DNA from 2 places in the Ruegeria sp. CE9 genome. Region 2 is predicted to be linked to the other one. Evidence: riboswitches for the same ligand, from Rfam matches in the RefSeq annotation. Region 2 holds a riboswitch; the other holds the start of a gene.

Region 1 (4,268 bases), on a different contig from region 2:
CCGTGACGCGCCAAGGCGAAAAGCTCATCGCGTCGCCATCTTGCGGGTCAAAGGCTGCGCCCTGGGAAATGGTGATATCCGCAACCGGCGTGACGGAATGGTGGTATGGGTCGAGCGGCGCATCGGGTTGCGGATCACAAGCCCACCGAATGCGATTGTCGAGCGCATTAAAATCTGCATCGCTGCGCGGCGGCTCAATTACGCAAAGCTCAAATTGATTGTCGCCCTCAGACACATCTTGCCGCAAGTGTTTGCCGATATCGTCAGGGCCATCCACAGGTGTTGTGGGAATGTTGGGCCGTGCGCTGCGTGCCAGATATCTGATCGTCAGATCAGGCCCCAGACGATAAGGTGTTGTAGACCAGAAATGAACTTCGAACGGTGAGTGCATGTATTTTGACGCAAACTCACTCGCAACACCGAATTGGCGTTTACCTTCGCGCGTGAAGAGGGCACGAAAGGCTGCGCCCAGGCCTTTGGCCACCAGTTTCAAACTCCATTTTCGCCGCCCTTTGAATGCGTGCTGCACCGCTTGTAATGTGGCGACAAGCTTGCCTAATCGCTCGTATTCTTCGGGGACATAGCTGGGAAATACATCCTGATCGACCAGTACAAAATCAAACTCGTCGCTGAGCTGCGAGATGCCCAAATGTGCAAGGGCTTCGGTGTCGATCAGCTTGGGTCCGGGCACGTCAAAGAGTTTGATCGCCATCCCGTGCGCATCTGATTTTCGGTCATCAAGATGCGCGCCGTTGGAAAACCGAACTGCGGCCACATAGCTTGCAGGCTGTTCAAAGAGCCCATGGCGCAGGTGGTCAGGTAAGTTCTTCCTTACAGTGAACGTTGCGGCGACACATCCGTGGCTGCGCCCATGCTGTGCCCTTAGGCGACGACCCTTCCATAGCGCGACAGCCTCGGCATTGTGGTCGATAACATCTTCAACAAGATCTGGGGGTAATCCATTTTGCGAAACATGTGTCAAAGAACCCTCTCCTTGGATAAGCCCAGGCAATGATCAATCACGCGTAAGGTGCCGGCAAAACCATTCCTCTAAATCCGAACAGCTTAACGCAGATTCAGATTTTTCCAACCATGTGTGCCTGCGGAAACGATAAATTCGACTACCCATTGATCTGGCATCGAGCAAATTCACGCTTTAGCGGCTAGGAATGCATACTGCTGGTCTTGCCTATTAAGAGGTGTTTTTCCGGACGGTGGTACCAAACGGATTGATCTGAGACGCTACATGCCACTTTCGGTCAGCATCCAAGTATGTTGGTTTGGCCCTCAAGGACAAAGATGACGCGACCGTAATTTTCCTGAAGCCTCAACTTTCGACTTTATCATTGACGTGTCTCATGATCTCAGGCAGTCAATCAAGAGATGGTTCCCAATGGTGCGCCCAAGGGATGAAAAGGGAATACGGTGAGGTTTGCCGACAGGCGCCAATTCCGTAACTGCCCCCGCAACTGTAAGCGGCGAGCAAGGCCAAACAGCCACTGATCCAAAGGATCGGGAAGGTTGGCTGAGCTAGGACCCGCAAGTCAGGAGACCTGCCATCAAATGTTCAACCAAACCGGGGCGGGGTGTCCTGGAAGGAGGCTTAATGGCACGTCTAAAACGTGTTTACATCGTTGGCAGCTTCCGCACGCGGCTGGAAACAGGTCGAGTGGGGCATTCGAATGATTGCTGATATTATTAATCCCGATTGCAATAGAAGAAGGGTCGCGGCGCATCGCGCGCAGATTACGGCATACGATATGCAATGTAATAACATTGCATTCATTTTGATGTTACAGTAGGCGAGGCGCGTGATGACCAAACACTGCGATCATTTCGTTCTTGTATGCGCGGGCTGCCGGGATTCCATTTTCACGGATCACGTAGTTAACACGCTGTCGGACAGGCTGCCGGATGGCTTTGCAATTCGCACTGTCGATTGCATGGCTGGATGTGACCGACCTGCGACAATCGGATTTCAGGCACTTGGCAAGGCTCAATATCTGTTTGGCGACATAGCAACAGGCAACGATCTGGACGCGATTGTGGAATTCGCAGAACAGTACCAGCTGTGCGCGGATGGATGGACAAATGCCACGGATCGTCCGAGGGCATTGTTCAAGAAGACGCTCTCGCGCATACCGAGGGTTGCGCCATGACGGAGCAAAGCTTTCTGGTTGCCGAGAACCTCGAGTATTATGCGCTTAACGGGGATATCCTGCTGCAGGGCGTTTCCTTTGAATTGGTCGAAGGATCGATCCTGGCCATCGCCGGACCGAATGGCGCAGGTAAGACGACCCTTCTGAATTTGCTTTGCGGTGCCGAACCGCTGGCCCTTGGCGATGTTCGCATCAAGGGGCGGAGTCTGAAACAGCTTTCGGCCAAAGAGCGTGCGCGCATGATCGCGGTGGTGGGCCAGCAGGAATTGCCTGACGGGCGTTTGGGATTGCGGGACTACGTTGCGTTGGGGCAGATACCCATTCGTGCTGATCGCTCAGCCGAAGCACATGCCAAAGAATTGGATCGGATTCTTGATCTGACCGGTCTTGCCAGCTTGTCGGGTAAGCGAATGGCACAGCTGTCAGGGGGTGAACGTCAGCGCGCGCATATCGCGCGTGCTCTGGCGCAGAATCCATCCTTGCTGTTTCTTGATGAACCGACCAATCATTTGGATCCCGACGCGAAGGGGCGCATGCTATCTCTGGTCGCTGAGCTTGGGATCACCGTGGTGATGATCGTGCATGATCTGGTCATGATCCCCGAATTTGCCACCCACGTGGCGCTGATGAAATCGACCCGCATGATTGGATTCGGATCGGTGGAAGAGGTGCTGACGCCAGAACGGGTGCGCGAAACCTTTGGCGTCGATTTCCTCTGCTTTCATCACGAAGGCCGCGTGATCCCGGCCCTTGATATCCGAAAAACAACTATATCCACATAGACTTAGGAGAATTCTCATGAAACAAATCTGGTCCGTGGCATTGGCCACTGCCATGGCAAGCGGCGCTGCTGCGCACGAGGTCACTGTCGACAATTGCGGTGAGCCTCTGGTCTTTGAAACCCAGCCCGAGCGACTGGTCGTCCATGACATGAACATGACCGACATGGCCTTTGCTTTGGGTTTGCAGGACAAGATCGTTGGCCTGACCGGCATCACCGGATGGTACAAGACCAGCCCCGATTTCGATGCGCTGCGCGGCGACATCCCCGAGCTTGCACCGAAATACCCGACTGTCGAAAACCTTGTGGCGGCTGAGCCTGACCTGTTCTTTGCCGGCTGGTACTATGGGATGAAGCCCGGAGGCGATGTAACGCCTGACACCCTGGCGCCGTTCGGGATCAAGACCATGATCCTGACCGAAAGCTGCGTGCATCTGGATAAGGACCGGCCACAAGCCAGCATGGACCTGCTGTTTAACGATGTTCTGCGTTTGGGCAAGGTCATGCATATCGAGGACAAGGCCGAGGCGCTGGTTGCGGACTGGAAAGAGCAGCTGGCAGCGATCGAAGCCAAAACCGCTGATCTGCCCAAGCCGCGCGTTTTCTTGCTGGATGGCCCGGCGGATGCGCCTTTCACAGCTGGCAAATTCGCGATTCCCGATGCGATGATCTCAGCTGCTGGTGGCGAAAACGTCACCCATGATATGGACACAAGCTGGGGCCGCACCTCATGGGAGGCGGTTGCCGCGTCGAATCCGGAATTCTTGGTGCTGTTGGATTATCAGACCGGTAATGGTGCCGAAGATACGTTCAAATTCCTGCAGGAACATCCGGTCATGTCGCAGACCGACGCGGTCAAGAACGAGCGCTGGATCGGTTTGCGCTACGAAGAGCTGACCCCGGGACCGGCAAATATCGAGGCGATCTCGAAAATGGCACACGCGATGCATCCGGGTCAGAGTTGACATGGGCCGACTGGGCCTGACGTTGTTGCTGGGGGCGGTCGTTCTGGCCGCCCTTTTACTGATTTCCACGATCTACGGCACGACCTCGATTCCATTGTCCGACACCCTGACCGCAATTCTGCGCGGCACCGGGCTGGAGGATGGTGAGATGTCGCCGCTGCATCGGATCGTCTTCGACCTGCGCTTGCCCCGTGCGTTGTTTGCTGCTGTGATCGGGGCCGGGTTGGGCATTGTTGGTGTGGTTTTGCAAACGACCACCCGAAATGACCTTGCCGATCCCTTCCTGTTTGGCCTGTCTTCGGGCGCGGCGGCCGGGGCGGTTTTTGTAATTACCGTAACCGGAGATGTGCTGGGCTTCTGGAC
Region 2 (4,268 bases):
TGACGATTCGGATGGATTTATGCGTATCCAGTTGGCTTTCTGACGGGTTGCCATTTTCAAGCACTACACCTATATGAGCGGTGAGAGGTTGGCGCGGGCGAGCGCCTCGCCAACCTGGTCAGGTCCGGAAGGAAGCAGCCACAACGAGCCCCGCTTGGGTCGATGTCCAACCTCTCACTTGGAACCTATCAGCCGCAGGAGGGCGTTTATGAGTGTAGCAATGACCCTTCGGGCAGACCGGTTCTGATCCTTTCAGATCGACTGACTGCCTGAACACATCACCAGCGGATGCGCGACCGCCATCCGGTGGGATTGCTGTTTCTGATCACAGGCAGACCTATGTTTCTTTCCTTATCGGACCTCGGATGGTCCTCTCACTTTGCGGCTCAGCACGCGGCTGATCCGTCACTCTTGCCGTTCCGCGTTGCAAGCGTACATCGCGATCGGCTTGTCGGGCTGCGCCCAGAAGGCGAAACGCTGTTGTTATCACCCGATCACTCAACCGGAGCCTATGCTGTCGGAGATTGGGTTTTAGCGGATGAAAGCGCGCGTATAATCCGCACTCTGGACCGGCGCAGCCTTTTGCAGCGTCGAGCCGCAGGCACGGGTGCCTCTGCGCAGCTGATCGCGGCGAATGTCGATGTGCTATTCATCGTCAGTTCGTGTAACGCCGACTTCAGCCTGCCCCGGCTGGAACGCTATCTTGCCTTGGCCCATCAGGCAGGCTGTTATCCGGTGATCGTGCTGACCAAGTCAGACATTTGCGACGATGCGCGTGTTTATGTTGATCAGGCCCAATCGCTTGGCCAATTCCTGACGGTTTTGGCGATCAACGCCTTGGATCGCGCTGATATCGAACAGGTGTTATCCTGGTGCCCGAAGGGGCAAACCAGCGCGTTGGTCGGATCGTCCGGCGTTGGGAAAACGACACTTGCCAACGGCATGACAGGCCGGGATGAGGCGACCGCGGGCATTCGTGAAGATGACGCGCGCGGCAGGCACACGACAACCGCGCGCGCTTTGCACCAAATGCGCAACGGTGGCTGGCTGATCGATACGCCCGGAATGCGCGCGCTGCGATTGCTGGACGCGCAGGAGGGCGTGGACGAGGTGTTCTCGGACATCACGGATCTTAGCCGGAACTGCCGTTTCTCGGATTGTCAGCACGATTCTGAACCCGGCTGCGCGGTACAATCTGCAATCGAAACCGGTGAACTCAATCCCGCGCGGCTAGACCGCTGGCGCAAGCTGCGACGCGAAGACCAGCACAATTCAGCGACCGTCGCTCAGGCGCGCGCACGTGACAAAGCGTTCGGCAAGATGGTTCGCAGCGTGATGACCGAAAAGAAGTCTCGCAAAGGGCTTTGAAAGTCTGGGCACCGGCCTCCGGTGCCCAGTACATTCAGGCGATCAGCCGGGGCCAGACCGCCGCATTGCGCCGTGCGAAGGCGCCGATATGACCAACCTGAGACAGTCCAAATTCACTTGGTGAGAGCAGATGCCGCTGCGCATCGGTCCCGTACAGGTCAGCAAGCCACCAGACCGCTTTGGGCGGCACGACCTGATCATCTACAAAGGCAAACAGATCAACCTGCTTTCCGTATTCTGCCCAACGGTTTGCGGGCAGAGTCGTTCCGATTTCTGGCACATAGCTCTGAGGCGCGGTGCACCACTTGCGCCATTGCCAGTACACTTGCGCTGGCAGGTTTGGGCCAAAACCCACGGCCTTTCCCGGAAGATACCCAAGTGCCTTGACCGCCAAGGGTGCGTGCCCATACCAGAACAGCGCTGCCAACGCGCGGTATGGCCAGGGATGATCCTTGAACGTCACCAGACCAGAACATACACAGATCATCCTGTCGACCTGTTCGATATCGGATTGGAGCGGGCCAAACATACCGCCCAATGAATGACCAATGCTCCAAAGCTTTGCCCGAGGAAACCTGCGCCGCATCTCAGCCCGGGCAGCGGGAATATCGATCAACGCCCAATCGGCCATGGTAACATCCGATCGCTTCTGCGATCCCGATAGCGAGTTTCCGAAATCCCGATAATCATACGTCAGGCACGCCATGGCGTGCTCTTCCGCAAGCCATCGCGCGAAGTGTTGATAGTATTCCCTGGGCACTCCGGTCGCGCTGTTGATGACAACTGCCGTTTCAGGTTCGGCCATCGGGCGGTAAAGCCGAGCCGACAGCATTGCCGGTCCGGACCGAAACTCGAAATCTTCGGTCGCAATTGCCTGCTGAGTGTCCAACATGGTGCCCTCCGAAATCATCTGAACTGATCAGTTCAGCATGAGCCGCCCAAGTCAAGGTTGACGTAGCTGGACCCTGCGTCATGTGCCGGATGCAATCTTCTTGACTCGGGCCCGGCACAGCCGCTAGCGATGACATGATGGTTCTCGCGCCCATTCGGGCCGGGATGAAAAGGGAACACGGTGCGGTTCTGCCCGGAATAACCGGAATGAACCAAGGCCGAGACTGCCCCCGCAACTGTAAGCGGCGAGCGATGTCGAAATGCCACTGGCCATTAAGGCTGGGAAGGTCGGCAAAGCAATGACCCGCAAGTCAGGAGACCTGCCATCAAATGAAACTGAAACTCGGGCGGGGTGTCCGGGCAGGGCCAGACTGCATAATTGCCGTCCCTCCTGACCGTCGCCCCGACCAGCGCGGAGGGCGCATAATGATCTGGAAGACCAACACGCACGAATTCTCGGCAACAATTTGCCAACGGACCGGTAAAAACTGCCCTGCCCTGGCACAAATGGCGCGGGCACTGGCGGCTTCAATGGCAAAAGTCGGTCCAACAACAACGGCAGGATTCGAAATCGAAGGAAGCTGTGATCTGGCACATTGCGCGGGCGGGTGCACGGCGCGTTTTCGCGCTTGTCCAGACGAAATTCGGGTATTCTGCGACGCGGATGCAGACACCTCAATCAAATGTCTTGATGACTATGCTGATTTGCTTTTTGGCAGTGACATCGACTCGGTTCCCGCAAGCCTCATGTCGCACCCACCATGCGCAATGCTTGAGGCGATTGCCCTCACGAATGGGACCCGCGCGCCAGAGGAATTCCGCCCATCGGCCTGAGCGCTAATCGCCCGCCAATACGCTGGCTGGCGCAGTCGCCCAGCGCATCTGCGCGTCCGTCTCAACGGCACATGGACGCAACGCACGAAGCCTTTTTAGTGCTGTATCAGGGTGTTCCCCACACTCGACCATTATGCGCAGTACAGCCATACCCGACCGGCCGCATCCGCCCTTGCAATGAACCAATACCCGCCCGCCGCCAGACAGTGCGTGGCGGGCCGATTTACTGGCCTGTTCCCATCGTTCGCTTACGTCCTGAGTCGGAATACCGTAATCCTCGACCGGCAAGTGAACCCAGCGGCAAGCGCGATCGCGAACATCCGAGCCAAAATCCCGAGCGCCATCAAGGATCATCTCGACCTCGGTCGCCATTGACAGGATCAGACCCGGTTTCCATCCGGCCACAGCATCCAAATCGCCGATATAATCTCCGCCCCGTCCGGGCATTGAGGTTAGCGCAAGAGATCCGCCACCAACCTGTAGTGCATGGATAACCAATTCAGACATTCTACGCTCCCCCCGAAACGCGGATCAGAAAATCTTTTTTGCTGGTCTCAGACCGTACGATATTAACCGGGTCCGCCGACAATCCAAAATGAAAATCGCCTCGGCTTGCTGTGGACGCGGGCGGCGGGGGCCTCTACGCTGCGTCGGAACACGAATCCGACAGAGCAGACATGACCGAAACGCCCAGCCCCGCCTACCAGGTTCTTGCCCGCAAATATCGCCCTGAAACATTCGCCGATCTGGTCGGTCAGGACGCGATGGTGCGCACGCTCAAAAACGCGTTCGAGGCGGACCGGATCGCGCAAGCCTTCATCATGACCGGCATTCGGGGCACCGGTAAGACCACCACTGCCCGGATCATCGCCAAGGGTATGAATTGCATCGGTCCGGACGGAAATGGCAACCCGACAACCGAGCCCTGCGGCCAATGCGAACACTGTGTTTCAATCATGGAAGGCCGCCATGTCGACGTGATGGAGATGGACGCCGCCAGCCGGACCGGCGTAAATGATATCCGCGAGATCATCGATAGCGTCCGCTACCGCGCCGCCTCGGCCCGCTACAAGATTTACATCATCGACGAGGTTCACATGCTCTCGACCAGCGCTTTCAACGCGCTGCTCAAGACGCTGGAAGAACCACCCGAACATGTGAAGTTCATCTTCGCG

Evidence for each region. A riboswitch is a leader RNA that binds a small molecule or an ion and turns the genes downstream of it on or off. The one in region 2 is predicted to bind cobalamin.
Region 1: it holds a riboswitch for cobalamin, as region 2 does, so the genes downstream of both, ACR0B3_RS14500 (DUF1636 family protein) here and ACR0B3_RS17475 (hypothetical protein) in region 2, are expected to answer to the same signal.

Annotation. Positions count from the first base shown of each region.
Region 1 covers NZ_JBQFRO010000007.1:71,829-76,096, reverse strand. Annotated here, with positions in the region: gene ACR0B3_RS14505 (catalase family protein) at 1-982, opposite strand, end outside; cobalamin riboswitch at 1,368-1,575, shown strand; gene ACR0B3_RS14500 (DUF1636 family protein) at 1,815-2,159, shown strand; gene ACR0B3_RS14495 (ABC transporter ATP-binding protein) at 2,156-2,941, shown strand; gene ACR0B3_RS14490 (ABC transporter substrate-binding protein) at 2,958-3,905, shown strand; gene ACR0B3_RS14485 (FecCD family ABC transporter permease) at 3,907-4,268, shown strand, end outside.
Region 2 covers NZ_JBQFRO010000010.1:49,247-53,514, forward strand. Annotated here, with positions in the region: gene ACR0B3_RS17455 (bifunctional 2',3'-cyclic-nucleotide 2'-phosphodiesterase/3'-nucleotidase) at 1-43, shown strand, start outside; RNA gene ffs (signal recognition particle sRNA small type) at 82-180, shown strand; gene rsgA (ribosome small subunit-dependent GTPase A) at 340-1,368, shown strand; gene ACR0B3_RS17470 (alpha/beta hydrolase family protein) at 1,403-2,260, opposite strand; cobalamin riboswitch at 2,382-2,601, shown strand; gene ACR0B3_RS17475 (hypothetical protein) at 2,686-3,093, shown strand; gene ACR0B3_RS17480 (phosphatase domain-containing protein) at 3,097-3,600, opposite strand; gene ACR0B3_RS17485 (DNA polymerase III subunit gamma/tau) at 3,771-4,268, shown strand, end outside.